3 regions of the Psychrobacillus sp. FSL K6-1415 genome follow, and region 2 is predicted to be linked to each of the others. Evidence: predicted binding sites of a transcription regulator. Region 2 holds the regulator's gene; each other region holds the start of a gene.

Region 1 (10,636 bases), 110 kb from region 2:
GCACCTTTTTCCGTTATTTTGGGTGCAATGGAGTTAATTTTTTCATTTACATAGTACTCGATATCCGCTTTCTGGGGATTATCTGAAACAACGGAAGCTAACTTTTCGGAAAAATTATTAGGGATAATAATTACGGCAAAAAAATCACCATATTCAACTTGTTCCATAGCGAACTTGCGTGAAGCAAAAGACCAGTCCATGTCTCGATTATCTTTTAATGTGTCGACCAGGTGATTTCCAACATTTAGTTGTTCTCCGCGAACCATTGCTCCTGCATCTTCATTCACAATGGCCACAGGAATTTGGTCAGTTTTAGCATAAGGATCCCAAGAAGCGTATATATTAAGCCATGCATATAAAGAAGGTAGAAAAACTAAACCCCCTATAAGAATTGCAGCAACCCAATTCCTGCTTATATTTTGAATGTCTGTCTTGAAAATAATCCAACTATTTTTCATAACTAGTCCACCCTACTGAATTTGATAGGTCTTTGATGGTTGTAGTATACCCCAATAGATAGCGACTAATGTAAGTATGGACAGGGAGATAGAAAGTGGTTCTATCTTTCTTTTTTCTGATTACACTTAATGTATGAAAGAGTGAATGGAGTTGAAGTGGATTTGGCAAGAAAATGTGGGATTGCAGCCCTATTGTTATTTGGGGTATACGCGATAGTAATGTATGTATATATTTTTCATAGTAATAGTGGGGGTATACCGGTACCTCTGAAAGGAACTGTTGTAGATCCGCATGTATTTATGTCAGAGCAGGAATTGTACCTTAGCGAAGAATATTCAAAAATAAAAAATTTCCTCTATTTTGTAGCAACACCCTTCGAATGGATTGTTTATTTATTTATACTAATTACTGGGCTTTCTCAAGTGTTCGAAAAATGGACTACTGTGAAGAGCCAATGGGCGTTTTTGCAAAACGCTTTATACTTATTTTTACTTTCTCTTTTTATATTTCTCGTTTTATTCCCCTTAGACTATTATAGGTATTCCTTAAGCAAAAACTATGGAATCAGTACCCAGACTTTCAATTCCTGGATGCGTGATAATGTAATTGAATTTTGGGTGGACTTCGGAACGACTGTAGTAATTGTTACTGTTCTTTATTGGCTAATTAATAGGAATCCAAAGAAATGGTGGTTAACTGCTAGTTTGCTAATGATTCCATTCTCCATTTTCATCATGTTCATTCAACCTGTATTAATCGACCCACTATACAATGATTTCTACCCACTCACTAACAAAGAATTGGAGACGAAAATTCTTACATTGTCCAAGCAAGCAAATATACCAGCAGAACATGTATATGAAGTAAATATGGCAGAAAAGACTAATGCGCTAAATGCATATGTTACGGGGATCGGGAGTAATTCGAGGATTGTATTATGGGATACAACATTAAATCGCTTATCAGAAAGTGAAATCCTATTCGTTATGGCACATGAAATGGGTCATTACGTGGAGAAACATATATATTTTGGAATAACACGTTCCATTATAACTACGCTTTTAGGGCTTTGGTTAACAGCGAAATTAATGCTTTGGTTTATCGCTCGTTTTAAACATATTTTAAAAATAAAACAGATAAATGCTATCCATTCATTACCATTGTTTTTCCTTATTACTTCCTTCCTATTATTTGCTTCAAGTCCACTTTCAAATTACATTTCTAGATATCTAGAAGTAAGAGCTGACGAGTATGCAATAGAGTTAGTAGAGGACCCAAGTGCTGCTGTGAGTACTTTTCAAGAGCTTACGAAAGCTGGTTTGAACGAGGTGAATCCTCCACTCCTCGTTAAATGGTTTCGATATTCTCATCCAACTACGCTTGAAAGAATTATTAATGTGACCAATGAAATAGAATCCAAAGAGTAAAAAGGCCGACAACATCAAAGGATTAAATTTTTTTAATCTTCCTCTATATTTTGTTTTTTAAAAAGGGGCAAACAAAAGACTGACTTTACGAAGTCAATCTTTTGTTTCAATGAAGTAGGAATAAATAATAGGTTTTATTGACTTTTTTACATGGTGATAAGAGTTGTTCCATAATTAAATCCTGCTAATGGTTGAATTATCGATTCTGTTGGTTATTTTGTTGTGTATTTTTGCCCTTAGTCTGCTTAGAATATAAGTCTTCTGCAAATTCCTCACGATTGTCATTTCTTGAATTAGGTTCTTTCTTTTTAAAGTTTGGTTTGCTTTTATTTGACATGATATCGTCACCTCCTAAAGTTTAATGTGCACAGAGTCATAATAAAAATACGGATATACTAATGCTCTTGAAAAAAAGTAATAACTTCAAATTCTTAATAGCCCCAAATTGAATCTCTGAAAAGAATTGAAATTCCCTCGCCAAAAAGGATTTGTAGTAAACTTTTTCATCTAACTAATAAGGTTAGTAAAAGAAGGATTTTTCACTTTATATTAGAATATATATAGGTGAAGGCTAAATGATGGAGGAGTCCTTATGACATTAGTATCAATCTATACTGTTGGTAGGCTAAACCACCCTTATAATCACTCTGCCTCTCGTGAATTTTTTCAAGTGGGAGATGGAGTATATCGTCATGCAACTAGATCTGGTCTTGTAGAGGCATTTTCACCTGATGGAGTCACTATCTCTGAAGAAACCATACAGGGTAATGGTTCTCCTATTCTTACATTAACAGTATGGAAAGACATTCAATCCTTATATCGTTTTACTTATTCAGGAAAGCATTTGCAAGCATTACGGGATAGAAACAAATGGATTGAGATATATCCAGAAAAACATCTTTCATATGTAGTATGGTGGACAGAAAAGGTCAAGGATGTCTCATGGGAGGAGGCATTCAAAAGATATAACTATTATATCCAGAACGGCTCCACACCTTTTGCATTTGATTTTAAGCAAGCATTTGATGAAAATGGGGAGACCATCTTGATTAAATCTTCTTGAAGTAAAAAGCGTACTTAGTTAAACAAATTACACTTATAATATCTGTTTCATGTCTGGAACAAAAGCGTTGTTATAAGTATGATTGCAAAACTAAATAGTAAATAAATCTACTGTCCTGTTCATTAATTTGACCGGGATTTTTTTATTTATCTATTCATGTACAAATAATAATTATTAGAATTTTCTATTGAAAGGAATCGTTAGATAAATATTATGTTATGATGAGAAAAAGGGGGTAATTAGATGATTACATGCTATTTAAAATACATTATTGACCCATATAAATTAACGGAATTCGAAGTATATAGTAAAATGTGGATTCGATTAGTTAATAAGTTAGGTGGTACACATCAAGGTTATTATCTCCCACATGAAGGTGCTAATAATATTGCATATGCCTTATTCAGTTTCCCTAGTTTGACTGCTTATGAAGAGTACCGAAGAAAGATGGCATTGGATGCAGAATGTCAGGAAGCTTATAAATTTGCAGAGGAAACAAGATGTATTTTAAGTTATGAGAGAAGCTTTATGAGACCTGTTTTCGAGTGAATTAATAATTATACATATATTACCAAACGGATGCTTTAATAATGAAGTTACACAAAAAATTATTGATTTCATTGAAAGTGTAACCAGTTAATTAAATGATTAAAATTTGCGACTTACTCTATATGGGTAAATCGTTTTTTTATTTGTCCATAAATTACTAGTTTTAAAATCAAACAAACGTTCGTATACTAAGCATAAGAATGGAGGGAACGAGTGTGCGTATAAATTTAATGAAATGTATGGAACGTAATCAGCTCGCTGAGTTAATGTATATGGATTCTAAGTGTAATATAAGCCAGAGGCAGGTAAAAGTCTTGAAGATTAAAGGGGATACTATTCAAGTGTTTTGTTTTAAGCGAAATGCTAAACGTAATTTTATTATTGATAATGTGCTCGCATGTGTTCCCATCATCCATAAGGAGCGTGAAGTTGTATGAACGATAAATTTTACGAATCTGAACAAATCCTTGACTTATCTAAGGCACAAGATAGAGGAAGTAAGAAGTGGGTAGCGATGATGCTTCCAGAACATGTAGCTTTACTTAGAGAGTATAGCAAAGAAATTAAGAGAGAACCTAAACCAGATTTAGACGAATGGGATTACGATGCAATACATCACACACTGGATATAGCCATTAAAAGTAAGGCTGATACTAAAGTGAAGATGTGGAGAGATGGAGCATTCATTTACAACAGAGGTATTGTAGAAAGTATAGATTTACGAAGTAGAGTAATGGAACTAGAAGATCCTTTTTCTTTGTTGCAATTAAAATTAGATGAAATAGTAGATGTAACTATTATGGATTAATAAGCAAGACTTTACTTGCTCATTTCGAGTATTTCAAGGAGTTTACGGTTCATGTGACAATCCATCCAGCGTTCTCAAGAATAGGTGATCGGAAAGTTAGGTGGCGGCCCGAAAGCTCATTAAGCACTTTTTGAACAATACTTTAAATAATAAAGAAAATGGAGAAAAAATTAGAACCCTTAGAATATGAAAAAGAAGCTTTCTATTGACTTCATCTACTATTTCGATAAACCGAATTTATACCTTTCCTTTATAAAGAAAATGTAGTTAGATTTCTTGTTTTTTTTGTGGTATATATGTATGTAGTTACTAGGCTATTTAAGCCACAGTTGTGCACTAGATACCGAAAGGAAGAAAAGATATGAAAGTTGTACAGCAAGATACACAAAATATATTTAATAATCATGAACATGGCAAAATAAAAGCATGGGTACAAGATAGCAGAACTTATACGAATTTAGGGAAATGTGCTAACTATATACCAGCGTTAGAAAGAGCAAATCCTTCACAGTTAGGTATTTGTATCATTGATTCAAATGGTTCAATGGTAAAGACGGGTGATTTTGATACCGCTTTTACTTTACAAAGTATATCGAAGGTAATTGGCTTTATAGCTGCATGTATAGACTATGGAATTTCTTATGTGTTAGAAAGGGTGGACGTCGAACCAACCGGGGATGCTTTTAACTCGATTATTCGCCTGGAAGTTCATAAACCTGGAAGACCTTTTAATCCGATGATAAATGCTGGAGCAATCACAGTTGCATCATTACTAGGTGGACGAAATCCTGTCGAAAAAGTGGAATCTATACTTCTATTAATAGAAAGAATCGTTGGGAGATATCCAACTATCAATGAGGAAGTGTTTCATTCTGAGTGGCAAACGGCTCATCGAAATCGAGCTTTAGCTTATTATCTAAAAGAGATGGGATTCTTAGATTGTACTGTAGAAGAAGCATTAGAAGTATACTTAAAGCAATGTTCAATTGAAGTAACTACCGAAGATGTTGCCATGATTGGCCTAGTCCTTGCAAATGACGGATTTCATCCTATCCGTAAGGAGCAAATCTTCTCTAAGGAAGTAGCTAGGTTAACAAAAGCGTTAATGGTCACATGTGGTATGTACAATGCTTCTGGTAAATTTGCTGCATTTGTAGGTATTCCTGCAAAAAGTGGTGTATCGGGTGGTATATTGGCAGCAATTCCCCCGCGAGGTAGATCCGGTGATTCCCCATTTATGGATGGCTGTGGAATAGGGATTTATGGTCCTGCCATTGATGAATTTGGTAATAGTGTTGCAGGAGTTATGCTGTTAAAGCAAATATCCAGAGAATGGGACTTTAATATTTTTTAAATGTGGTGTGCTATCACAAAAATGGAATAACAAATCCAAAAGAATATTACGCTAATCGTTAACCCCTTATTTAACTCCCATGAAAATTAAAAAATGCTGAAAAACTATTAAATTGCATAACAAAAGAGGATCAGAAATAGTTTTTAAAAGCTGAGCAGGATTAATCTCCCATGAGTGCTACCCATATTGAGTGCGACAGTCTGTGTTGAACCGTGTTCTTTGGAGTCAGACTAAAGAACGGACTCGATGGCATCATAGTTCACTATCCTTCCTATCTCAGCCGTAGTATCTTATACTCGTTTTTCACATTTATATTCTCTGTGGTGTAGCGTTGATTTCGCGCTACACGTGTGGCTAGCGGGCACTTTAGTTAATCACGACCATCATTTTGATGGTCTATTTTTTTTATTCAAAAATTATTTTACCCGAGTAATAACCAGTGAATTTGCTGCGCCAATACTTTTATGCAATGGTTTGATAGCTTTCGTTCCAGTTAAATAGCGTTCTAACGTTTGTAGCTTAACTCACATAAAAACACCCCGTAAATGTTAGTCGGTGGCTAACATTTACGGGGCAGTTTACTTTGATGGTCTTTTTTACGTCCAAAACATTAAGTAGATTTCGTCAATCCATTGTGAGACATTACACTTAAATTATACTAATACGACAAGTTAGTTAAATATGGAATGATAGATTATATATTTTGGTTTGGTGACATTGTTTTTTTAAAAAGACATTTTGATGTATTTAAAAAGTTGTAGTTATAGTATTTGTGCAAAATAGATTTAGATATGTGCATTGAGACAGTTATGTATAAAGAATATAATGATAAGTGAGATTAATGATAATGATAATCATAATCATTTAATTGTATTAATAGGAAATAAAGTAGCGGGAGTATATTATGGCAAAGCGAAAATTAAGAAAGATTAGTTGGTTGGTGGTCCTACTCACTATTATGGTAAGTTTGGCTGCATGTAATAATGGAAAGGAAACATCCACGAATGTTGAAGACAATAAACAAACTAGTAAGAAGGAAGAGAATACTGACACAAGGAAGGTTAAAGATGCTTTTGGCGAGGTTGAAATTCCTGTCAAGCCGAAGAGAATAGCAGGGATTTACTTAGAGGATTATATGGTGGCACTAGGTGTTGAACCAATTGTGCAATGGTACCATCCAAGCTGGGGTAAACAAGATTATTTAGGATTGTCAGATGTTCCGTTATTTGATATCACAGGAAGTTTGGAAGCAATGTTGGAAAAAAATCCAGACTTAATAATCCTAACTGGGGGAATGGATGAATCTTATCAATTGTATTCTAAAATCGCACCTACTTATCGCGTTCCTGATGAAGTACTTTGGGATGCAGAAGAGACTCTCAAAACGATCGCTGAATTATTGGGTATTCCAGAAAAGGCTACTACTGTACTAGCAGATTACAAGCAAAAGATTGCCGACACCAAAGTGAAATTGGAAGAGGCTATTGGACGCGAGACAGTTGCTGTAGTACGTCTGGATGTAGGAGACAAACCAGAATTGCGTTTATTCGGTCTGAATAATCCATATACGGGAATGATTTACAAAGACCTTGGTTTGGAACCGTTTGAGTGGGTGAAAAATATCCAGGCACATGATGTTATTTCACAGGAAAAAATCCCAGAGTTTAACGCTGATCATATTATCATATTCCCTTCCAATGGTACCTGGGACTCGGAGTCTAATGCGAAGGCTGTTGCACTGCTTCAAGATCCTCTATGGAAAGGAATTCCTGCTGTAAAAAACAACCATGTTTATCAACTGGATCGATCTCATTGGCAATCAGGGGCTATTAAAGCGAACACAATGAAAATGGAAGATTTACTAAGATTAATAGTGAAGTAGAGCTTTCATATTTATATAGCAAAAGAAATGGGAAAGCTCTTCAGTATCATTGAAGGGCTTTCTCTTTAAGATTATAATTATCGTAATGGAAAGGATGATGTATATTGTGTAGTGAAGTGATTCCTCCTTGTTATCCGTCAGTCTTTTACATTATGGTCGGAATCAGACATATCAATTTGAATGAACTGAACGGTGAAGAATTTAGTAGTTCTGGTGAACACATGTTAATTGCAATAACGGATGGCGAGGCAGATATGGATATTGGATATGGTGCGAAAGGAATTGTCAGAGGTAATATAGCTATCGTGAAACCAAATCAAGCCGTTCATATCTATCCATATAAAAATAGCATTTCTTTTTATGTTATTACATTCAATGTGATTCAAATTCCAAATTCGGATAGTTCTAATGATCAGTACAAATCTTCCATTTTCACAGGCACTGGTCTATGGAATTGTGTACCATTTTCAAAGTGTATTGATTTGTTGGAGGAAATTGAACGGCAAAGTCATGAGAAAGACGAATTGATGCGATATTACAATCATGTACGATTCGAGGAATTAATTAGGTATGTGCTTAAACAAAAAGAAAGTTTAGCACCTTTACCGGATTTACATAGTGCAGTTAAAGGTTCGATTAAATATTTAAAAGACAATTTTGCCGAGCAGGTGACAGTGGCTACACTTGCAGAAGATGTGAACATGCTTCCATGGCAATACTCACAAATCTTTAAAAAGCTTACTGGACAAACTCCCCTTGGTTTTGTTAATAATCTGAGGATCGATCAAGCGAAGCATTTACTATTAAAAACAGAGGATCGCATACATGAGATTGCTAATCATGTTGGTTTCAACAATGAGTTTTACTTTAATAGATGCTTTAGTAAGTCTGTGGGTTTAGCTCCGGGCCAGTATCGTAAACAAAACCAAAGTACTATTCGTGTTGTTTCATTATTTATGGAGGATTTACTAGTAACTTTAGGGATTACCCCTGTTGTTCAGTGGGCTCACCCAGCATGGGGGCAGCTAGATTATCTTGGATTAATACATGTTCCAACTTTTAATGTTTTGCAAGAAAGCTACGAATCACTTTCGGAATATGAGCCGGATTTAATTATTGCACGTAAAAGTGAATACGAGTACCATTCCAATCAATATGAGAGATGTAAGAATTTTGCAAATACAGAAATTATTTCAAAAGATGATGCAGACTGGCGTTTAACATTACGAACACTAGCCAAACGATTGGGACGCGTTGAACAAGCAGAGATTGCCATTCAGCAATATGAAGAAAAATTAACAAGCGCAAGGAATTTGTTGAACCATTCCAAGAAAAGTCAAACGTATGCCTTCATAAGATTTAAGAGCGACTGCATTATTATGGATCAACAATATACAAAGTCCTTTCTTACTGAGGATTTAGGAATTATACTTCATCCTAAGATTCAGAAGTTAACTCTAGAGGAGAGTAGAGCAGGTGTATCATGGGAATGGTTAAAATCACTAGATGCAGATTATATTTTCTTCGTGTTTGATAAATGGCATGAAGGAGAAATAGGGGCAGAAAGGCGTCAGATTAATCACCCTCATTGGAAGGAAATCCCTGCTGTTAGAAATTGTCGTGCGTTCGAAGTCGATTTTATGACATGGATGAACCATGGCCAAATAGCCAGCAGTAAAAAAATAGACGATGTACTTAGAGTGTTAGTTTAATATTGAAACAATAACTAGAACACATATTGGAAAGTCATTATATTTGTATAAGCAAAATAATCCAATATGCCCTATCTATGAAATTAATATTTAATAAAGAGTAGTTCAAAGTGCGAACTATTCTTTTTTTTTAAACAAAGCAGCAGTTAGGTTAAAAGGCAATACAGATTAAACTATACAAATAGGCGTTATTATGGAACTTTTGCAGAAGAACTTGGAGAAATTAATTTAATAAATGAATTGTTTTACTGTACTCTTTGTCGGTCATTGTGAGTTATTTGTAGAAGAATTGCTTTGCTAGAGGAATTAAGAGAAGAGTATAAATTAGCTTCCATTTCAAATGGAATGTAAAGTTTGGAGTGGAAATTTGATAGGTTAGGAATTAGTTCTAAGATTGCCCCCAAGTTGACATTTTGCACGTCTAGTGATAAATTTATTTATATTAGAGACATTAAAAGTCTTTAATATCGCTTTTAAATATAAGGAGGTAATGTATGAAGTATTCAAATGCGACAAACTACGCCTTACATACGATGGTTCATTTAATACTGCAGCCTGCAGGAAACTTGGTGGGAGTGCAGGAATTAGCCGAAATGCAGCATCTTTCCCCGACGTATCTTTCTAAGATACTTACCAAACTTACAAAAGCAGGTTTGATTGAGTCGACGCCTGGAGCGAAGGGAGGCTATAAAATCTCTAGGACAAAACATGAAATATCCTTTTTGGATGTTATAAATGCGATTGAAGGAGATACTAGCTTATTTGACTGCTCCATTCATCATGAAGGCTGCTTGATTGAGAATGTCATGAGGCAGGCAGAGGAGAATATGAAAGGTGAACTTCAATCAAAGTTATTGATCGATATTGCTAAAGAGGCAGAATCCAAACTGAAAGAAGTAAAAAGTTAAATTTTTATTTTAAATGGAGAGGAAAAGATGATAATAGATTGCGCTATTATTGGTGGAGGGCAGGCTGGACTGAATGCTGCTTTAGTACTTGGAAGATCAAGACGTAAAACTGAAAGGGGGTTTGCTTGCGGGGATACAAGAATTGCTGGTCCCTCTCAACTAATTATTGTTGCGGGGGAAGGCAGTATGGCTGCTATAGCTGTAAATGCAGAACTGATAGAAGAAAAATTTAACTAGTAGTAACAGCACGCTTAAATAGCTGCTTAAAAAAGGAGGATTTATATGCATCACTCGCACAATAAAGGAAAATTATCTTACTTGGAAAGTCCTGAACGAAGAAAAGAGTTCTCACCGGAACAGCTGTTGAACATGATTCCTGTAAAAGAAACGGACAGCATGTTGGACTTTGGTGCTGGTACCGGTTATTTTTCCATCCCTGCGGCAAAAAGAATTAAAGGGAAAGTATATGCGCTG
Region 2 (10,636 bases):
TTTGCTGAATGACTTCGTTAAGACGTGTTTCGATTGACTCCGAATATGCTGACGTATGTGTCAGATTTAATCTTGCCCCCACTTCATCCATCAAGTCGATTGCTTTGTCTGGTAAAAATCTATCTTGAATATACCGTTGTGATAAATTAACAAAAGCATGGATCGTGTCTTCTGGATAGTGTACTTCATGGAATTTTTCATACCGATCCTTGATACCATTTAGAATGTGAATCGTATCTTCTGTAGATGATTCCTTTACAATAATTGGTTGAAAACGACGCTCAAGTGCAGCGTCTTTTTCAATTTGACGATATTCACTCAACGTCGTTGCACCAATAAGTTGCATTTCTCCACGCGCTAAAGCAGGCTTCAAAATATTACCGGCATCCATTTTTGACCCTTCAGCCGTGCCTGCCCCAACTAGTAAGTGAATTTCATCAACAAATAAAATCACGTCTTTCCGTGTTTGAAGTTCCTCGATTAATTGTTTCATTCGTTCTTCGAATTGCCCTCGAATACCGGTGTTCGTTACGAGTGAAGCGACATCTAATAAGTACACTTGTTTGTTCATTAATTTCACAGGTACATCGCCTTCATGGATTTTTACTGCAAGTCCTTCGGCAATGGCAGTTTTACCAACACCTGGTTCCCCAATTAGAACGGGATTATTTTTATTTCTTCGATTTAACGTTTCGATGACACGTTTTACTTCTTGATCACGTCCAATTACCGGATCAATCCGCCCATCTTTAGCATCGTTGGATAGGTTTTTACCAAGTTGATCTAACAAACTATTGCCATGAGATTCTTCAAAATGTTTCGTTTGTGTTCGTGCCTGTTGGCTCCCATTCGATTGGAAAAAATGTTCTGCATTATCACCAAATGACGGTATTTTTCCTGCAGTCAATTGTCCTTGAATATCTTGAAAACATATGTGGCATAAGTTCATTTGCATTCCTTGATGATTCAACTGCACTTTCAGGCTCATCGTTGCATCATTTTTACTACAATGTTGACACTTCATATTTATTTCCTCCTATATTTAACTATTTGACTTTGACTATATTTAACCTTTGAGATTAGTATACACTGACCTTTTTTGACTTTCAAATAAGATGCTTAGCTTTTGAATCTATTTTGCTGACTCTTATCAGACAGAGTTGTTTCGCTAAAAACTATGTAATGAATATAATTATCAATCAAAAAAACAGTTTAGCAATCCATTTATTGGATTACTAAACTGTTTCTAATTCACCTAAAACTTAGAGCCACCAAAGCCATATTCATCTAGTAGTTCTTCAAACGATTTGTTTTTTTCTTTTTCTTTCTTTTCGAAAGCGAGTTGTGCTTGTCTTTCTTCCTCTTTCTCCTGTTCAGCAGTTACTAATTGTTTCTTCGTTTCTTTAAGTTTTGCTAGAACGTCAGAAGAAAGTTGGTCAGACAATGAATTCCCTTCATCCAATTGCTTAGCAGGCTTTACCTGTTGTTGTCTTTGTTTTTTCTTAGCCAATATGTTCACCTTCTTTATTAACGTTTAACTATGGTTGCAACTCCTTGGCCACCACCGATACAAAGTGTTGCTAGACCGGTTTTCGCATCTCTCCTCTTCATTTCATGAAGTAAGGTAACGAAGATGCGTGCACCACTAGCCCCAATTGGATGACCTAATGCAATCGCTCCACCATTTACATTTAGTATATCATGATTAAAGGATAGCTCTCTATCAACAGCAATCGATTGTGCTGCAAAAGCTTCATTTGCTTCGATTAAATCGATATCCGCTAATGATAATTGAGATTTGTTTAATACTTTTTTTACTGCTTCCACAGGTCCAATCCCCATAATGCTAGGATCCACTCCTGCAGATGCATTTGCTACCACTGTAGCTAGTGGTTGAAGACCAAGTTCATCCGCTTTTGCTTTTGACATCACCACTACAGCAGCTGCTCCATCATTAATCCCTGAAGCATTACCCGCAGTTACAGAACCGTCTTTTTTAAATGCTGGACGAAGCCCCGCTAATTTTTCCTCCGTAGAACCTTTCTTTGGATACTCATCCTGAGAAAAGATTACTGGATCCCCTTTTCTTTGAGGAATTTCCACAGACACGATTTCATTTGAAAACTTACCTTCTTCTATTGCTTTAGCTGCTCTGCTCTGCGACCGTGCAGAAAATTTATCTTGTTCTTCTCTAGTAATATTATATTGATCACATAGGTTTTCAGCGGTTACCCCCATATGGTAATCATTAAAAGCACACCATAGCCCATCTGAAATCATGCTATCTACTACCTTTTGATCGCCCATACGGAAGCCATCTCTAGCGTTTTTCAACAAATAAGGAGATTGACTCATGTTTTCCATTCCACCTGCAACAATAATATCTGCATCTCCTGCAATTATAGCTTGAGTAGCAAGATGAATTGCTTTTAAGCCAGACCCACATACTTTATTAATAGTCAGAGCAGAAACTGATTGTGGTAAACCAGCCTGAATAGACGCCTGTCTAGCCGGATTTTGTCCTAAACCTGCTTGAAGGACATTCCCCATAATTACTTCGTCCACAGCATCTTTAGAAACCCCTGCTTTTTCTAATGCCTTTTCAATTACAATAGCACCTAGTTTAGTAGCTGGCACATCTTTCAAAGCCCCTTGAAACGAACCAATTGCAGTTCTAACTGCGCTTACGATTACAACTTCATTTGTCACGTGATTTCCTCCTTGTTTCCCCTGTATTAAACAAACTTCTACAAAGCAAAATTTAAATTTGCTTGTTTAACCATCCTTTCTTTACAATAAAGAGGGAGGGATGATTATGTTTAGTTTACCAAATAAAGTGACAATTATCGAGGTAGGTCCAAGAGATGGCTTACAAAATGAAAAAAACGAGGTGCCGACAGAAGTAAAATTAGCCTTTATCGAAAAACTGCAACTTGCAGGAATAGAGGAAATGGAATTGACTTCTTTCGTATCACCAAAATGGGTACCACAAATGAAAGATGCCAATGAAATAGTCACCCAAGTTAAAAAGTTGGGTAGACAACTCGTATTAACACCTAATCATAAGGGCGTTGAAATAGCCAAACAATCCGGTGCACAGAATTTCGCCGTTTTTGTTGGGGTTTCAAACAGTTTTAATAAAAAAAATATTAATAAAACTACGACAGAAAGTATGGATGAACTCAAGCCTATTGTGGGAAAACTATTACAAGAAGGTCATTTTGTTCGTGCCTGTATATCCACTGCATTTTATTGTCCATATGAAGGAAAAGTAGATTCATCGGACACGCTTGCATTATGTAAGGAATTTGTTTCATGGGGTGTAAACGAACTTAGCGTAGCTGACACTATTGGAATGGCTAATCCTCGGGAAAGCTATGAATTATTCGACTCACTAAAGAAGGAATTCCCTGCTACACTAATAACTGCTCATTTTCACGATACTAGAAAAATGGGAATAGCCAATATTCTTGCTAGCCTACAAGCAGGAATTGATCGATTTGATACATCAGCTGGTGGTCTAGGCGGCTGCCCTTTTGCACCTGGTGCTACAGGAAATGTAGCAACCGAGGATGTTGTGAATATGCTACATCAAATGGGCATTGGGACGAATATAAATCTCGACTCATTGCTTAAGGCAGTAGAAGTGGTTGAACCGTATGTGTCCAGGCAGATAGACACGGGAATGTATAATCTATTTAAAAGTAAGTAGGGGTTGATCAGATGAAGAAACGTGTAATTATTTGGACGAGTATTTTTACTAGTGTCTTGACCGCTATGGCTACGTTCTTTGGTTTCTTTGTAACTAATAGGCTTATGTATATGAAGAAAAAAGAAAATGATTTTATATTAAACCGTGAAATAACTTCTAAACGATTAGATGAAGCATGGTTTAACGCAGTAAATAAAACCGAACAATGGATTGAATCTAAAAATGGATATTCCTTAAAAGCAATTTTTGTCGAGCCATTAGAAACAAATAATTATGTCGTTATTTGCCATGGAGTTACAGAAAACAAAATTAACTCACTACGTTTCGTTCGTATGTTCGAAAGACTAGGCTTTAATAGTGTCGTCTACGATCATCGTAGACATGGTGATTCTGGTGGCAAGACAACTAGTTTCGGCTTTTACGAAAAGGTAGATTTACAATCTATTGTTGAGGCAGTAAGAGAAAGAGCTGGGAAAGATGCGGTTTTAGGTATCCATGGGGAATCTATGGGCGCTGCTACTACATTATTGTATGCTGGTTCTATAATAGATGACGCTGATTTTTATATTTCAGACTGTGCATTTTCTGATTTTGAGCAGCAAGTTTATCATATAATGACACAGACGACTCCACTTCGTACTAGTTTAGCCATTCGATTTGCTAATTTGTTTTTGAAACTTCGTGATGGATATACGTTAAATCTCGTCTCACCAATTGATGTTATAGACAAGATTGAAAAACCTGTCTTGTTTATCCACAGTTTGCAGGATGATTTTATCTTACCTAAAATGACCGAAGATTTATACGAAAAAAAACAAGGCCCAAAGACTTTAGAATTATTTGATATTGGTGAGCATGCTAAATCCTTCAATGAAAACAGCAAGGAATATGAGCAAGTTGTTGCAGATTTCCTACAAGAAAATGGCTTACTAAACAAATAAAATCTATTTTCAAATGAAGTAAAGTTTCTTTCAAATAAAAAAGCACTCAGCTGAGTGCTTTTTTATTTTTGCATTTTATTCATTTGATTCATCATTTGTTTAACTTGTTTTTCAGAAGGCTTACGACCCATTTGTGCCATCATCATACGAAGCATTTGTTCATTGATCGGTGGATTTTCTTTTAAATATTTCATCATATATTGACGTGCCGCAAAAAATCCTATTGCCACACCAGCGATTAAAGCAACAATTATAATAACAATCCAAATCCATGTTTGCATATATTCTCCTCCTTTACGAACTTATCTACGTGTACAAGACACCACCCCAAATTATACTATAGATTCTTTTTGCATTCTATTATAATTTTAAATAAAGTGAAACTTCACTTTGAAAGGGTATCTTCTACAGCAACCACATGCAATTGCGCGTATAAAAAAAACAATTCGAATACTTAATATCAAAGTATTCGAATTGCTTGTACAACTTTTTACTTTTGAAGTAATGCTTTCATTTTTGCAACTACGTTCTCTACAGAGAAACCATATTCTTTCATTATAATTTCACCAGGGGCACTTGCACCAAATTTATCAATAGCAATTACGTCCCCTTCAAATCCAACATAACGATGCCATCCTAATGAAGCACCCATCTCAATTGCAAGACGTTTCGTTAAATGAGATGGTAGTACCGCATTTTTATAAGCCGAATCTTGCTTCTCAAACAAATCCCATGATGGCATAGAAACGACAGAAACTTCGATTCCTTCTTTAGAAAGTGCTTGTTGTGCTTCAACAGCAAGACTTACTTCTGAACCAGTTGCAAGTAAGATTGCTTCCGCTTTTTCATTAGGTGCTACAACATAAGCTCCTTTTGAAACTCCTTCTTTAGCTAGTTCAACAGAATTTTCAAGAGTCGGTAAATTTTGTCTAGAAAGAACTAAAACTGTAGGATTATTTTTTGATGATACAGCTAGTTTCCACGCTTCTGCAGTTTCATTAGCATCAGCTGGACGGATCACAGATAATCCAGGCATTGCTCGTAAAGAAGCTAAATGTTCCACTGGCTCATGAGTTGGGCCATCTTCCCCGACAGCGATACTATCATGCGTGAATACATACGTTACAGGAAGTCCCATTAATGCCGATAAACGAATTGCTGGTCTTACATAATCACTAAATACGAAGAACGTACCTCCAAATACATTTAGCCCACCATGTAAAGCCATTCCATTTAAAGCAGTTCCCATTGCAAATTCACGTACACCAAACCATATGTTTTTCCCAGCATAATCATCAGCTGAAAAATCTCCAACATTTTTCATAGTTGTTTTGTTCGATCCCGCTAAATCGGCACTACCACCGAAGAAAGATGGTAGGTTTTGAGCAATTGCATTAATTGCTTCTCCAGAAGCAGAACGAGTCGCATGTGAAGTACCAGCTTCATATGTTTTAAGAGCGTCTGCAAAGTTTTCAGGTAATTCACCAGAAATCGCAGTTTTTAGTGTCGAAGCTAACTCAGGGAATTCAGACTCATACTTCTTCAGTTTTTCATTCCAAGCGGACTCTTCTTGAATACCTAAACGTTCTGATGCTTGTTTAAACGTGTCATAAACTTCATCTGGAACATAAAAGTCCTCTTCAAATAACCATTTATATTCAGCTTTAGCTAAAAGTGTTTCGTCTTTTCCTAACGGCATGCCGTGAGCATCTGACTTACCAGAACGGTTAGGAGAGCCAAACCCAATAACAGTTTTAACTTCAATAATTGTTGGCTTGTCATTTTGAGACTTCGCTTTTTCAATAGCACTTGAAATTTCTTCAATATTATTTCCGTCTTTTACATGAATGTAGTTCCAACCGTATGAATCAAAACGTTTTTCTACATTTTCTGAGAATGATTTATTTAAATCACCATCTAAAGAAATATCATTACTATCATATAATACAATTAATTTATCCAACTGAAGATGTCCAGCAAGAGAAATTGCTTCTGCAGCTACACCTTCCATTAAATCACCATCACCACATAAAGCGTAAGTGTAATGATCAATAATAGAATGGTTTTCTTTATTATAAGTAGCAGCTAAATGCGCTTCCGCCATCGCCATTCCTACTGCCATTCCAATTCCTTGACCAAGTGGACCTGTTGTTGCTTCTACTCCTGCAGTGTGACCGAACTCTGGATGTCCAGGAGTTTTAGAATCCCATTGTCTGAAGTTCTTAATCTCCTCCATTGGTAAATCATAGCCACCAAGATGAAGTAAGCTATATAAAAGCATAGAGCCATGACCTGCCGATAACACAAAGCGGTCACGGTTGAACCATGTTGGGTTACTTGGATTATGACGTAAATGTTTTGTCCATAATGTGTAAGCCATTGGCGCTGCCCCCATTGGTAAACCAGGGTGACCAGAATTTGCTTTATCAATTGCATCAATAGATAAAGTTCGAATCGTATTAATTGCTAATAAATCGGATTGTAATGACATGAATGACATCCTCTCAAACAAATTTTTTCTATATTTCTAGTTTAGACAAGAATGTCTGTATTATCAATGGTTTCTGAAATGATTAATTAATTCAGAAACTTTCCTTTCTTTGCTTCCTGAACTTTTACAGGTGTTACATCATTTCCTTCGGGGTCAATTATTTTTACACTTTCGATTGTATCTCTCATTGTGGAACGAAAAGTTTCCAAATATTCTTTGCGTAAAGAGCTTTGTTCTTTTGCTTCTTCAATAGAAAGACCCGATGTTTTAGATTTTCTAGATAACTCGCCAATTCTCGCTAATTTTTCTTTGCTTAACAATTTATTTCATCCTTTCACTTTATCTAAATATAAAGGTAAGGAAAAAACACACAGAGTGCAAGTCATTTCACTCCATGTGCTTCTATATACTCAATATAACGTCTATGTACTGTTGCTTTACTAATATTAAATCCTAAACCTTTTAAGGTCATTGAAATCTCTTCATAAGTAAGTCCTGCATTCCGAAGTCTGACTACTTCTGCTAAAGGAACATCTATTCTTTCTCTACCTTCAGGATTGCCTTTTGTCTTTAAGTTTTTCTCTGGTCTATATCCCTCGGAGACCGCTTTCTTCATACCTCTTCTGATTTTAGCGTTGTGTAATTTCCTTTGATATTCTTCTACAAGCGCAAGTATTTCCAGTAACATAGAATCCATTTCATTTAAATTGATAACACCCTTATCCTGTAAAGTATATATTGAGGTATTTGTTTTTTGAAGAAGATGCAGAACTGCCATTCTTCCATTTCCTCTACCAATCCGGGTTTCATCTTGAACAAATATCGCTTTAATTTCATTTTCTTTTATATAATCCAGTAAATCTAATAAGCCTTCACGTTCAATATCATATCCACTATGTTGATCTATAAATACTTTCTCTACTTCATAATTGTGTAGCGCTGCAAATTCTAATAGCTCTTCCTCCTGTCTTTGTAAAGATGTCTCTTGAGATTCTTTTTCAGTACTCACTCGACAATATATAACTGATTTCATTTAGTATCGCCCGCTATCTCCGTTTCATGATTGAAATGGTAACTTTTTTCCTCCACTGGGATTTTAAGCATCTCCCCAGCTTTAATATGTCCATCTTGTAAATTATTCATAGCTATAACCTTATTAATCCATACTTTTTTATCTTCCTTCACGCCATACTCATTTGCTAACTCCCATAAAGAATCGCCTTGCTCTATATTAATATGAAGACTCTCATCAGTTGAAAAAGAATTCGAGATTATTATAAACATTATAAAAGCAATACTACACGCTACAAATATTGTTAGAAAATAGTTTTCTTTAATCCAAGTCATAAATAATACCTCCAATAGAATGTGTGTTCGTAATGTATATTTCAATAATAATGCGAACACTTGTTTTTGTCAACAACAATTAGAACCTATGTTTGCATTAAAGTTCTTCGCCTGTTATACTATTAATAAGATAGAAAAGGATAGAGATTAATTACTCTAAAAGAGGTGAGCATATGAAAAAAGCATCTAAGAGACAGGAAGACATTCTAGCTTTTATAAAAGAAGAAGTTCGTAAAAAAGGATATCCGCCATCTGTTCGAGAAATAGGAGAAGCTGTGGGCTTAGCCTCTAGCTCAACCGTACATGGACATTTAGCACGACTGGAAAGTAAAGGTTTGATAAGAAGAGACCCAACTAAACCACGTGCCATTGAGATTCTTGATGGATTAGGTAGTATTGCTGAAAAACAAAACGTTGTGCATGTCCCCCTTGTAGGTAAAGTTACCGCTGGTGTTCCCATTACCGCAATTGAAAATATAGAAGAGTTCTTCCCGCTTCCAGAAACTTTTGGTACTGCCGATGATAATTTATTTATGTTGGAGATAATGGGTGATAGTATGATTGAAGCAGGTATATTGAATGGTGACTACGTCGTTGTAAAACAACAGCAATCAGCCAATAATGGAGATATTGTAGTTGCTATGACAGAGGAAGATGAAGCAACCGTTAAACGATTCTTTAAAGAGAAATCTTACTTCCGTTTACAGCCTGAAAACTCTTCCATGGAACCTATCATCGTAAATTCAGTTAGTATTCTCGGAAAAGTAGTTGGTGTTTACCGCAATATTCAATAGATTTAACGGACTTGACAATATACTTAAATGTCAGTAAGATAACGAAGAGCCGATATCATATTTCAACGAAAAGTGGACATTTTCGTTGAAATCATCGAAAAACCCCTTTACCTTTATGGTTGAGGGGTTTTATTTTGTCCGAATTTCTTTTTTAGTTAACATATTCTGTTTTCCTCTTAGTGTTTTTTATTTTTTCTTTAAAGCAGCTAAAGTTCTTGGCCCAACTATTCCGTCAACTGCCAAGCCGTTTTTCTTTTGAAAATCTTTAATTGCTGCAATTGTTAAAGGTCCCTCGATCCCATCAACCATTAGTTTATAACCTACTGAATTTAAAAGTTTTTGTACTTCGGTTATATCTGTTTCGCTTATATAGTTTAAAGGATTCACCGCATTTGGCTGCCCCGCCTCGTAAGATGGTATGTGAATTTCAAAATGCAAATGTATTCCTGTACTATTTCCTGTTGTGCCCTTTATACCAATCTGTTGGCCTTGTTTTACATTTTGTCCAATCTTTACGGTGAAAGATTTTAAATGAGCATACAAGGTTTCATATTTCTTACCGTTTAAAGTATGGACAATTGTTATTGTGTTTCCATAGCCACCTATAACTTTTGCTCTCGTCACTACTCCACTTGCTGATGCCTTTATAACCGGACTTCCATCACTTCCGAAATCCACTCCTTTATGCTCTTTAACTATATTATTCTTTCGAATTTCCCCAAAATGCGATGTAATTCTTCCTTCGCATGGTCTGATAAACAATGTTTCCCCCCCTTCTAATTTAAGTAGAGATTCAATATCCCCTTACTAGTAAATGCTAAAATAAATAGTAACAAATAGTCAAATGCCATTATATTTATCAAATAAAATAATAAAATGGTTAAAAATGCGTAAATTTGGGTATTAGTATTTATAATTGAACATAGGTTAAATTAATTATATTATTTTATGTCAGCCTATATAACTATAAAGGGGCAAAAAACTTATGAAACTAATTATAGTAGAACTAAAAAAGCTAATTAATGATTACTATAGATGCAATAACTACCATCTGAAGGAAGAAATTTTGATCGATATCAATTTGTTAAAAGATGCTATAAGAATCTTAGAAAAAAGAAAGTTAGAAATAAACACAAACAGCTCACTTGGTTATTAACCAAGTGAGCTGTTTTATATATTTTTTAAAACCATACTTTGTTTTGTTGTATCTCTTTAAATCACCTACCTATATCAAACTACTTCAAATCCCTCCATATTTATATTATTTATTCATACGAGATAATCAATCTAACTAGTTCTATTAATTTATAGGACATATATTACTGTATGCCGATAATTTGGCAAATCTATT
Region 3 (10,636 bases), 170 kb from region 2:
CGACCTGCAGCTGCATTCTCCCCATTAGCAATAACTACATCTACATTATATTTTCTTTTTAATCTTGGTAAATAATCTTCTAATGTATCTCGTCCCATCGAACCAACGATATCACCTATAAATAATATTCTCATTACTATTTCATTCCTTTCACGAAAAAAAGGCTTCATTTCGAAGCCTTTTTGTTAATACTAACTTAGCAAACAGTAGAACACCATTATTGAATGTTATTTTGCATATTCTACAGCTCTAGTTTCTCTAATAACAGTCACTTTAATATGACCAGGATAATCTAATTCTTCTTCAATTCGTTTACGGATATCTCTCGCCAAACGATGAGCAGTTAAGTCATCAATCTGATCCGGACGAACCATTATACGAATCTCTCGACCAGCTTGAATAGCAAATGATTTTTCTACACCCTCATAGGATTCAGAAATTTCTTCTAATTTCTCCAAACGACGAATGTAGTTTTCTAATGTTTCGCTTCTTGCACCAGGTCGTGCTGCTGATAATGCATCGGCAGCCGCCACTAATACGGCAATAACAGAAGTAGCTTCTGTATCTCCATGATGGGAAGCAATACTATTAATGACTACTGGATGCTCTTTATATTTTGTTGCAAGCTCAACACCAATTTCTACATGGCTGCCTTCCACTTCATGGTCAATTGCTTTCCCAATATCATGAAGTAACCCTGCACGTCTTGCAAGTGTTACGTCTTCACCAAGTTCTGCAGCTAATAACCCAGCTAAATAGGCAACTTCTGTTGAGTGTTTTAATACATTTTGACCATAGCTTGTACGATAACGAAGTCTACCTAGAATTTTCATAAGGTCGGGATGTAAATTATGAATTCCAATATCGAATGTAGTTTGTTCACCAATTTCGCGAATTTGCTCATCTACTTCTCTTCTAGACTTTTCTACCATTTCTTCGATTCGTGCAGGATGAATTCGTCCATCCTGTACCAGTTTTTCAAGTGCTAAACGGGCAGTTTCTCTTCGAATTGGATCAAAGCCTGAAAGAATCACAGCTTCTGGAGTATCATCGATAATTAAATCAATACCAGTTAACGTCTCAAGTGTACGAATGTTTCGACCTTCACGGCCAATAATACGACCTTTCATCTCATCATTTGGCAAGTTAACTACAGAAACAGTTGTTTCTGCAACATGGTCTGCTGCAAAACGTTGTAACGCAAGGGAAAGAATCTCACGAGATTTTTTATCGGATTCTTCTTTAGCTCTAGTTTCCGATTCCTTTGTCATCACAGCAATATCCGTAGCAAGTTCATTTTCTACTTCTTGAAGAATTATGGATTTCGCCTCTTCACGAGTTAAAGTAGAAATTCTTTCTAGTTCAGTTTGTTGCTTTTTAACTAGTTCATCCACTTTGCTTTCTTTCTGTTCGATATGCTGTTGTCTTTCAGTTAGAGCATCATCTTTACGCTCAAGACCTACTTCTCTCTTGTTTAGAGCATCATCTTTACGATCAAGGTTCTCTTCTCTTTGTAATAACCGATTTTCCTGTTTTTGCAGTTCGCCTCGGCGTTCACGGATGTCAGATTCTGCTTCATTTCGTAATTTGTGAGTTTCATCTTTGGCTTCTAAAAGTGCTTCTTTCTTCAACGCTTCCGCTTCTCGCTTTGCTTCATCTATGATACTTGCTGAAGATTGTTTTGCACCAGTCACTTTTGAATCGTTCACGTTTTTCAGATAAATATAACCAACAACGGCACCGACAATCAGACCAAGCAAAGCGGAGATGATAATTTCTGTCATTCGAACACCCCCTAATGCTATACTTTTTAGTTTCAGTCGGCACGTATATACAAAAACATATACGTAATGCCTATAATCATTTAATAATAAAGAAATTATACAATTTTAATTGTATAGATGTAGAAATACTCTGTCAAGGAAGGGAAGTATAATATATGAAAAGTAGGACAAAATAAACATCTGGATATATGTAGTTTCATTCAAGCGAATAAAAATACAGTTTTTATTGAAAATTATGGCTAGGTTTGAAAAAGTCTACTTTAAAAAGCATAGGCTTTCTTTACGGTCAAAAACCGTTTCTATCTTTTTTGAGGGCTTTGGTCAAACATCCATCTATATTATACAGATGGACTTTTTGGAGAGTCTGGTCGTGACTAACGTCACGACTAGTCTCTCTATTTTTCGGTAACCTTATTGCATTTTATATAACTTTTGAAAATAGGTTAGTGCGTTTTTGTTTAACTAGAGAAAAGATGATTCGTATTCAAAGTGAAAGGTGGCGACTCTCCCACGATCAGTGAGAGTGATGAACCAAGATGTTGAGCGCAAGCGACGGTGATGGTGCATCGCTCACCCATGCAGAACGAGTCCAACTGAAGAGCAAAACAGCTGCATTATACATTCTTAAAGACCTGTGAACCCAGTATTCACATTACATGTTTATAAACTTTCAAAAAAAATCTCTCAAATGAATGAGAGACTTTCTGGACTTTATTCTTCATCTAATAGTAATTCGAACTCTCCGTCTTCTTCCTCTTCGACTTCATGTCCACCAATCGTTAGTGAACTTGCCGCCATTCCAAGTGATTCACGGATTTTACCAGTTATTTCAGATTTAATAGAAGGATTTTCTTTTAGGTACTGTTTTGCATTTTCTCTACCTTGACCTATGCGCTCTTCATTGTACGCATACCAAGAACCACTTTTTTGAATAATATCAAACTCTGATCCTATGTCAACTACTTCTCCTTCTTGTGAAATCCCTTCACCATACATAATGTCTACTTCTGCAGTTTTAAATGGTGGAGCTACTTTGTTCTTAACTACTTTAATCTTGGTTTTGTTCCCCATAATATCGGTACCTTGTTTGATCGCTTCTGCACGTCTTACTTCTAAACGAACAGAGCTATAGAATTTAAGCGCACGACCACCTGGTGTAACTTCTGGATTTCCGAACATTACTCCAACTTTTTCACGAATTTGGTTAATGAAAATTGCAATCGTATTCGATTTATTAATTACACCTGATAGCTTACGCAATGCTTGTGACATTAAACGTGCTTGAAGTCCGATATGAGAATCTCCCATCTCTCCTTCAATTTCCGCTTTTGGTACTAATGCTGCTACCGAGTCAATTACTAAAATCTCAATTGCTCCACTTCGTACAAGAGCTTCTGCTATTTCAAGTGCTTGCTCCCCTGTGTCTGGTTGCGATAACAGTAATTCATCAATGTTTACACCAAGTTTTTGTGCATAGACTGGATCTAAGGCATGCTCAGCATCGATAAACGCAGCTTGACCACCAGTTTTTTGTATTTCTGCGATGGCATGAAGAGCAACAGTTGTTTTACCTGAACTCTCAGGACCATATATTTCAATAATACGTCCTCTTGGATACCCGCCTATTCCTAGTGCAGCATCCAGTGCTAATGAACCACTAGAAGATGTAGAAATTTCTAGATTTGTTTTTTCTCCTAGTTTCATAACAGAACCTTTACCAAATTGTTTCTCTATTTGTTTTAACGCCATATCTAAAGCTGCTTTACGATCATTGTTAGCCAATTATATTTCCTCCTCAAAAGAAATGATGATGTTTTTTATTTCTATTCTTACTATACTCGGTCTTTGAGAAATTTACAAGAAAAAAGCGAACGTTCATTCGTTTATTTTTTATAACTATTTAATTTTGAGTGTGAAAAACGACTCAAAATTAAATTTTGGGCCGTTTTTATAAATCAAAATTAAATTCCTGATAATTTTAGTTCCCGCAACAAACGTATCAAATAATAGATTGTAAACTTCACTGTTCTAATTCTATTCGTGTTTCGTAAACCTGATAGATTAAGCTTATATGTTACTGGCTTAGTATCGCCTAATGCGATTCCAATCCAAATTGTACCTGCCGGTTGACCCCCATGACCATCAGGACCCGCTGCCCCGGTAATGCCCACACCGATATCCGTCTGAAACTTTTCTTTAACTCGAAGAGCCATTTGCTCAGCACACTGACTAGAAACAACGCTGTATTTCTCAATAATATCAGCATCAACACCTAATTGGTTAATCTTCACATCTTCTGTGTAGGTAATCATTCCACCCACCAATGCTTCTCCCATTCCTGGTACTGCAGCAAGCTCCGATTGGAAAAGTCCCGCCGTCATACTCTCTGCTGCTGAAATAGTTAGGCTATATTCAATAAGGATTTCTCTCAATTTCGATGGTAGAGAGTCATTATTATAACCATAAACAAATTTACCTACACGGTTGAGGATTTCAGCTTGTAACATTTCTATCTTTTTCCAAGCTTCTTCTTCAGAATTACTTTTTGAGGTTAAACGAAGGGTAACCTCACCATCAGATGCAAGTGGAGCAAGTGTTGGATTCGTTTGGTTCTCTAAGAGATCCTGCACTTCTGTTTCCAATTCTGCTTCTCCAATTCCATAGAAACGGATAACATGGGACAAAATAACATTTTCATCCAAAAGGAGTTGAGGTAATAATGGCTTCGCTTCGAATTGGAACATTGGCTCCATCTCTTTCGGCGGTCCAGGAAGTAGCATATATGAATGACTATCCGTAGAAAGTAACATCCCTGGTGCCATACCATGTTTGTTTTCCAGCACGGTGCATCCTTCTAAAACAAGTGCTTGTTTTTTATTGTTTTCCGTCATTTTACGATCCATACGCTTAAAGAAATCTTCAATATACATGATTGCATGATTATCTAGCACTAAGTTCATACCTAGATGCTTTGCAATAGTTTCTTTCGTCAAATCATCTTTTGTCGGACCTAATCCCCCTGTGAAAATAATAAGGTCTGCTCGTTTCTCTGCAATTTTAATCGATTCTAACAGCCGATTCGCATTATCTCCAACAACCGTGTGATAGTAAACGTCCAGACCAATCTCTGCTAATTGAGTGGAAATAAAACGGGCATTTGTATTAGAAATCTGCCCTAGTAATAACTCTGATCCTACTGCAATAATTTCTGCCTTCATGAAGAACTTCCTTCCTACTTAGAATCTAGTAACACTTTGCGGTTCAAATAAAAATAATCCCATCCAGACCAGACCGTAAAGAATAGACATACATACAGCATGATCATATCAAATGGTATATGGAACATTTCAAAGAATATATTACCCAATAAAAGGGAGGAAATCGCAACAATTTGTGTCCACATTTTTATTTTACCTAATTGATTGGCAGCTACTACCTCGCCTTCATTCGCTAATATCAATCGAAGACCAGTAACTGCAAACTCACGGCTGATAATTAATATTACTACCCATGATGGTGCCATTCCAAACTCAACTAAAATGATTAAAGCAGCTGAAACTAATAACTTGTCTGCTAAAGGGTCAAGAAATTTCCCCATATTCGTAACTAAGTTATATTTTCTAGCGTAGTACCCATCGATAAAGTCTGTAATCGAAGCAATTATAAAAATAATAGCACCAACTAGATGTCCAACCGGAATAGTTGCTCCCAATAAAGTAATATCTCCCCAATTGAAGTCTACAAGCATAAAAAACATAAAAACAGGTATTAAAAATATACGAAACAAAGAAATTTGGTTTGGTATATTCATTTTCATGGAAAAAACTCCTTTCAATTTCAAATAAAATAGCCATCACTAAGATGACTATTTGTTGAACTGTATTACTACATTTTGAGCAACTTCTGTGCTTTTAAACTCTACCACTTCTTCATTTATTGTAACAGTATTCCCAGGCGCATGCCCAAGACGTATACGGATTTTAGAAAATGCATTTGCATCAAATTCGAAGGTTTCTCCAGCCTTCACCGATTGATCCACAAGAATTTTGTCATTTTCATCCCTAATATTCAACCATGTAGTATTTGCTGCGACCAATTTTACTGCATAATTTTCTGCATTGGTTAAATTATACGTTGAAGTTACACCTTGTATATCTACGAATGATAACTGCTGTGCAGGTGGTTCTGGCTCTTCCACAACTTCTTCTACAGGTTCTTCCTCAACTGGCTCTTCTTCAGAATCAGGTTGTATATTTTCATTGTCCTCAAAAGTTGGTTTATTCTCTTGCGTTAACTCGTCGTTAGTAACTTCTGTATCCGGATCATCGGCTCTATTTTGGTATAAAAACCAAAACATTACGATAATTGCAATAACAAAAACTACAACCATAACCATTGGGAAAATCTCCATCAATTTACTTGACGATCGTCCTCCTAATGCTCGTCTAGATGGTGTTGTAGGAATATTTTTTGTTACTTCCTCATTTGATGGAGAAGGGATTTCTGATTTATACGTTTCTAATAATTCGTCTCCATTCAATCCAACTGCCTCTGCATATTGTTTAATAAATGCACGAACATAAAATGCACCTGGCATAGTTGCATAATTACCTTCTTCAATACCTGCTAAGTACCGTTTTTGAATTTTTGTTATTTCTTGCAAATCGTCAATACTATAACCCTTTGCTGTTCTCGCTTCTTTTAAGCGAGCCCCAAGTTCAGTCAATTAAAACACCTGCCCATTAAAAATTGAATCCACCAAATCCCGTCATTCCTTTGTCAGACATTCCGTGGTTTTTTTCCATCATTTCATATGTGATTTGCTCGTCCGGACTATGACGAAGCTCGATAATATAGTCAAAATCATCAAGAGAATACTCAGAATGCTGGATGAACATATCAGGATGTTCCACAACCTTGATAGTCGGCATCCGCATCATTTCCCTTACTAACTGTAAATGCTTTTCATCATTTGATTTTCTTGTTACAATACCATCTAATATAAAAATATTACGATCACTAAACTCGTCTCCTGCCAATTGACTTCTAATTGTTTGTTTGATCATCGTAGAGGACAAGAATATCCATTTTTTATTTGCACATACACTTGCTGCTACGACTGATTCCGTCTTCCCTACTCTTGGCATTCCTCTAATTCCAATAAGTTTATGTCCTTCTTGCTTAAAGATTTCAGCCATAAAATCTACTAAAAGACCAAGCTCATTACGAACAAATGTAAATGTTTTTTTGTCGTCTGCATCACGTTGAATATATCTACCATGACGAACTGCAAGACGATCTCTTAGCTTAGGTTCCCTAAATTTAGTCAATTGAATCGTTTCCATTGTTGAAGCGATATGTTCAAAACGTTCAATGTTTTCTTTTTTCTCTGCTTTTATAAGCATACCCCGTCTGCCTTCATCTACACCATTAATCGTTACAATATTAACTCGAAGCATACCAAGTAAAGAAGCAATGTCACCTAAAAGTCCTGGACGATTAACTTGAATTTCATATTCAAAAAACCATTCACTAGCCATGTTATATCTTTCCCTTCTCTATAGATGACGTTTCACTTCATGATTAGTTCTATCATATATGATTTTGTAGTCGAATAAAAGAAAAAAAGAAAAGAGCGTGTAATACTCTCTTTTCTTTTTCTATTTGGTTTCACTATTGTATTTGCGACATGAAGTAGGATATTAAATATACCATCCACCATTAACCCGAATGATTTGACCTGTTATGTATTTGGCCTTTTCACTCGTTAAAAATTCGACGGCATCCGCTATATCTTGTGTGGATCCCAAAAAACCGGCAGGAATTTCTTCAAGAATCAGCTGACGAGCTTCCTCTTCAATATGAGCGTTCATTTTTGTATCGATAAATCCTGGTGCGACCGCGTTTACCCTTGTTCGTTGTAGTGCAACCTCTTTAGCATATGCCTTTACAAAGGCATGCTGAGCTCCTTTTGCAGCAGAGTAGGCAACTTCAAAAGAGGCACCTGTATCTCCCCATATACTGCCAACAAAAATAACTGAACTACTAGACTGCTGACGAAGCTTACTATTTAGTATTCCTAATAATGCCATAGGATGCTCCACATGCACTTGAAATAATAGACGAATATCATCTAAGCTAGTGTCCTCTAAACCTTTGTACAGACTATGTCCCTGGGCAAATACTATCGCTTGAAGTGTAAATATAGAAGCAACTATTTTTTCAATACAATTCGGATTACTCATATCTGCTTGTACTACGATAAACTCTTGTTCAGGATAAGACTTGTTGAGTTCTGTTACTAATGTTACTATGCTTCCTTTATTATTTGCATAGTGTAGGTACATGGACCAACCGGCTTCCGCGAGATTACGACATATTGCGTGACCAATTTCACCGGATGCACCTAACACCAATGCAAACTTTTTACTCATTACTTTTCTCATAAGGCAAGATTGTAAAGACAGTATGAGCATTATCGTCTATTAACGATTGGAATGCTGCTTTCACCTGATCCATTGTTAGTTTCTCTAAAGCAGGAACAACATCAAATAAATTCATGTCATTGAAGGAGTATCGTGTAAATTGATTTGCTATATATTCTATGGAATTTAGTGCTCTTAAGAAAAAGCCAATTTTCTTACGGACGATACGTTGTAAATCTTCATCCTCCACATTCCAATTAGAAGCATAATTTTTAATGGTTTCCTTTATTTTCTCGGTTAGTTCAGTCGGGTTAACGGTATCTGAACCAATCATTGTAAAACCATAGCCTTGCTCCATTGAGAAATCTGCTGAATAAGATTCATCAATCCATCCATTCTCATATATTTCTTGATAAAATGCCGAACTTCTACCGAATATCATTTCAATTGCTACTTGCATCGCTAGTTCATAATTTAACATTTCATCGCCAGAGATGTCGGTATTACTTGCTTTAATTCCAAATAATACCTTAGGTTTTTGAACATCCATCTGAAGAGTACGTTCTTTTTTATCGACTGCTTTTTGCTCCTCAGGGTAGAAACGTTTGATCTCCTGTGGTTCCTCAAATGTTTTTGCCGCTTGATCTGCTTTGATGAAGTCCATCATCTCTTCTGGATCAACTGCCCCCACTACGAATAAAACCATATTTGATGGATGATAGAAAGTGTTGTAGCACTCATATAAATGTTCTGCTGTAATATGGCTAATAGTATCAATTGTCCCTGCAATATCAATCTTTACTGGGTGTTCTTTATACATATTTTCGATTGTCCCAAAGTACAAACGCCAATCTGGCTGATCGTCATACATCGTAATTTCCTGACCAATAATACCTTTTTCCTTCTCTACAGTTTGTTCTGTAAAATAAGGCTGTTGAACAAAATCCAACAAAGTTTTCGTATTATCTAATACATGGTCTGTCGAGGAAAACAAGTACGCCGTTCTTGTAAAAGAAGTAAATGCATTTGCAGATGCACCTTTCTCACTGAACTTTTGAAATACATCCCCTTCTTCTTTTTCAAACATTTTATGTTCGAGAAAATGAGCAATGCCATCAGGAACAATAACAGGTTCATCTTTACCTAAAGGAATAAATTCACGGTCTATAGAACCATATTTTGTAGTAAAAGTGACAAATGTCTTCGAAAACCCTCTCTTCGGCAAAATATAAACATCTAAACCATTCGGAAGTGTTTCGTTGTATAATGTTTCTTCTAATTGTTGAAAATAAGTTTTATTCATTTGCTGCACCTTCCTTGCCTGAAAGGAAATAAACAAATTCCTTTTCAATAGTTAATGCCATTTGTTGTATTTGTTCTTTTGTAACATTCATCCATTTTCCGACCCAATCTTCTACGGTAAAGGATGCGTTCAATTCTTTATATTGGTCGTATATTTCAATTTGAGCACGTGCGGAATCTAAAGCTTCTTTCAGTTGATTGGTAAGCATAGATTTCGTTTGGTTTAATTCTAAGTCGGAAATATCACCTGCTTGCATTGCTTTTAGTTGTTCATCTATTAATGCGACCGCTTTTTTCTGCAAATTAGAATCTATTCCTGCTAACACGAATATTAATCCATAGAGTGAAGAGTAGCTACTCGATGCATAATAGGCCATACTTTCTTTTTCACGCACGTTCATAAAAATTTTAGAATGCGAAAATCCACCTAAAATACCATTTGTAAGCTGCATAACCGGAAATTCTTCCGAGAAAAAAGTGATAGGTGTTTGATAGGCAATATGAAGTTTACCTTGTTTCATATCTTGTATTTCATGAAGAAATTTCTTATCAGTTGTTTCGCTTGGTATATCAACTGGCTTTTCAATCTTTTCTGTTCGATCTACAAAGGAAAAATGACTCTGCATTTTTTCTTTTATTTCCTGTATATTTACATCCCCAACTACATAGATAGATAAATCGTCTTTTGTTAGTAAATCATGATGCATTTCAATTAGTTGCTCGTTTGTAATCGCTTTAACAGCCTCCACTGTACCATTAGATGTAATAGAAGCTGGATTATTTGGGCGAATGTTCTCTAACAAACGTTGCTGCGCATATCTGGTTTTGTCATCATACATGGATTGAATTCGTTCAATTACCTGTTCTTTTTCTCTTTTTACAATTGATTCACCAAATTTGCCATTCTCCAAATTTGGTTTAAAAATAACGGTATGTAATAAAGAAAATACTTCATCGACAATTTTTTCATTGGATAAGTATGCATCGTTTACGGTTTCTGCGTTCAGTGAAAAAATATGGTGGCTCCCTTTTTTCGTTGTATCAAAGTATAAAGCAGTTCCATACAAGTCGTCTAAGCGCTTTCTAAAAGCTGCATTTGTAGGGTATACTTCATTGCTGAATTGT

What was found. The regulator LexA, encoded in region 2, represses DNA repair genes until DNA is damaged. The targets are predictions, from matches to a motif close to CGAACATATGTTCG.
Region 1: the regulator LexA is predicted to act here: its motif matches at 3,669-3,682, upstream of MKY60_RS07485 (YolD-like family protein).
Region 3: the regulator LexA is predicted to act here: its motif matches at 3,653-3,666, upstream of recA (recombinase RecA).

The regions. Positions count from the first base shown of each region.
Region 1 covers NZ_JBBOOQ010000001.1:1,610,531-1,621,166, forward strand. Annotated here, with positions in the region: gene MKY60_RS07460 (YhgE/Pip domain-containing protein) at 1-458, opposite strand, end outside; gene MKY60_RS07465 (M48 family metallopeptidase) at 621-1,886, shown strand; gene MKY60_RS07470 (hypothetical protein) at 2,083-2,223, opposite strand; gene MKY60_RS07475 (DUF3291 domain-containing protein) at 2,479-2,949, shown strand; gene MKY60_RS07480 (NIPSNAP family protein) at 3,193-3,498, shown strand; gene MKY60_RS07485 (YolD-like family protein) at 3,932-4,306, shown strand; gene MKY60_RS07490 (glutaminase) at 4,668-5,660, shown strand; gene MKY60_RS07495 (ABC transporter substrate-binding protein) at 6,565-7,542, shown strand; gene MKY60_RS07500 (AraC family transcriptional regulator) at 7,647-9,254, shown strand; gene MKY60_RS07505 (RrF2 family transcriptional regulator) at 9,749-10,162, shown strand; gene MKY60_RS07510 (hypothetical protein) at 10,190-10,399, shown strand; gene MKY60_RS07515 (class I SAM-dependent methyltransferase) at 10,445-10,636, shown strand, end outside.
Region 2 covers NZ_JBBOOQ010000001.1:1,721,651-1,732,286, reverse strand. Annotated here, with positions in the region: gene MKY60_RS08050 (ATP-dependent Clp protease ATP-binding subunit) at 1-1,024, opposite strand, end outside; gene MKY60_RS08045 (DUF3886 domain-containing protein) at 1,256-1,519, opposite strand; gene MKY60_RS08040 (acetyl-CoA C-acetyltransferase) at 1,528-2,709, opposite strand; gene MKY60_RS08035 (hydroxymethylglutaryl-CoA lyase) at 2,816-3,712, shown strand; gene MKY60_RS08030 (alpha/beta hydrolase) at 3,724-4,653, shown strand; gene MKY60_RS08025 (YneF family protein) at 4,716-4,934, opposite strand; gene tkt (transketolase) at 5,144-7,144, opposite strand; gene MKY60_RS08015 (DUF896 domain-containing protein) at 7,231-7,464, opposite strand; gene MKY60_RS08010 (YneB family resolvase-like protein) at 7,527-8,177, opposite strand; gene yneA (cell division suppressor protein YneA) at 8,174-8,491, opposite strand; gene lexA (transcriptional repressor LexA) at 8,665-9,285, shown strand; gene MKY60_RS07995 (peptidoglycan DD-metalloendopeptidase family protein) at 9,472-10,047, opposite strand.
Region 3 covers NZ_JBBOOQ010000001.1:1,549,875-1,560,510, reverse strand. Annotated here, with positions in the region: gene MKY60_RS07265 (TIGR00282 family metallophosphoesterase) at 1-134, opposite strand, end outside; gene rny (ribonuclease Y) at 228-1,784, opposite strand; gene recA (recombinase RecA) at 2,496-3,566, opposite strand; gene MKY60_RS07250 (competence/damage-inducible protein A) at 3,746-5,002, opposite strand; gene pgsA (CDP-diacylglycerol--glycerol-3-phosphate 3-phosphatidyltransferase) at 5,017-5,595, opposite strand; gene MKY60_RS07240 (helix-turn-helix domain-containing protein) at 5,650-6,510, opposite strand; gene MKY60_RS07235 (DUF3388 domain-containing protein) at 6,527-7,324, opposite strand; gene ymfI (elongation factor P 5-aminopentanone reductase) at 7,487-8,218, opposite strand; gene yfmH (EF-P 5-aminopentanol modification-associated protein YfmH) at 8,211-9,512, opposite strand; gene yfmF (EF-P 5-aminopentanol modification-associated protein YfmF) at 9,505-10,636, opposite strand, start outside.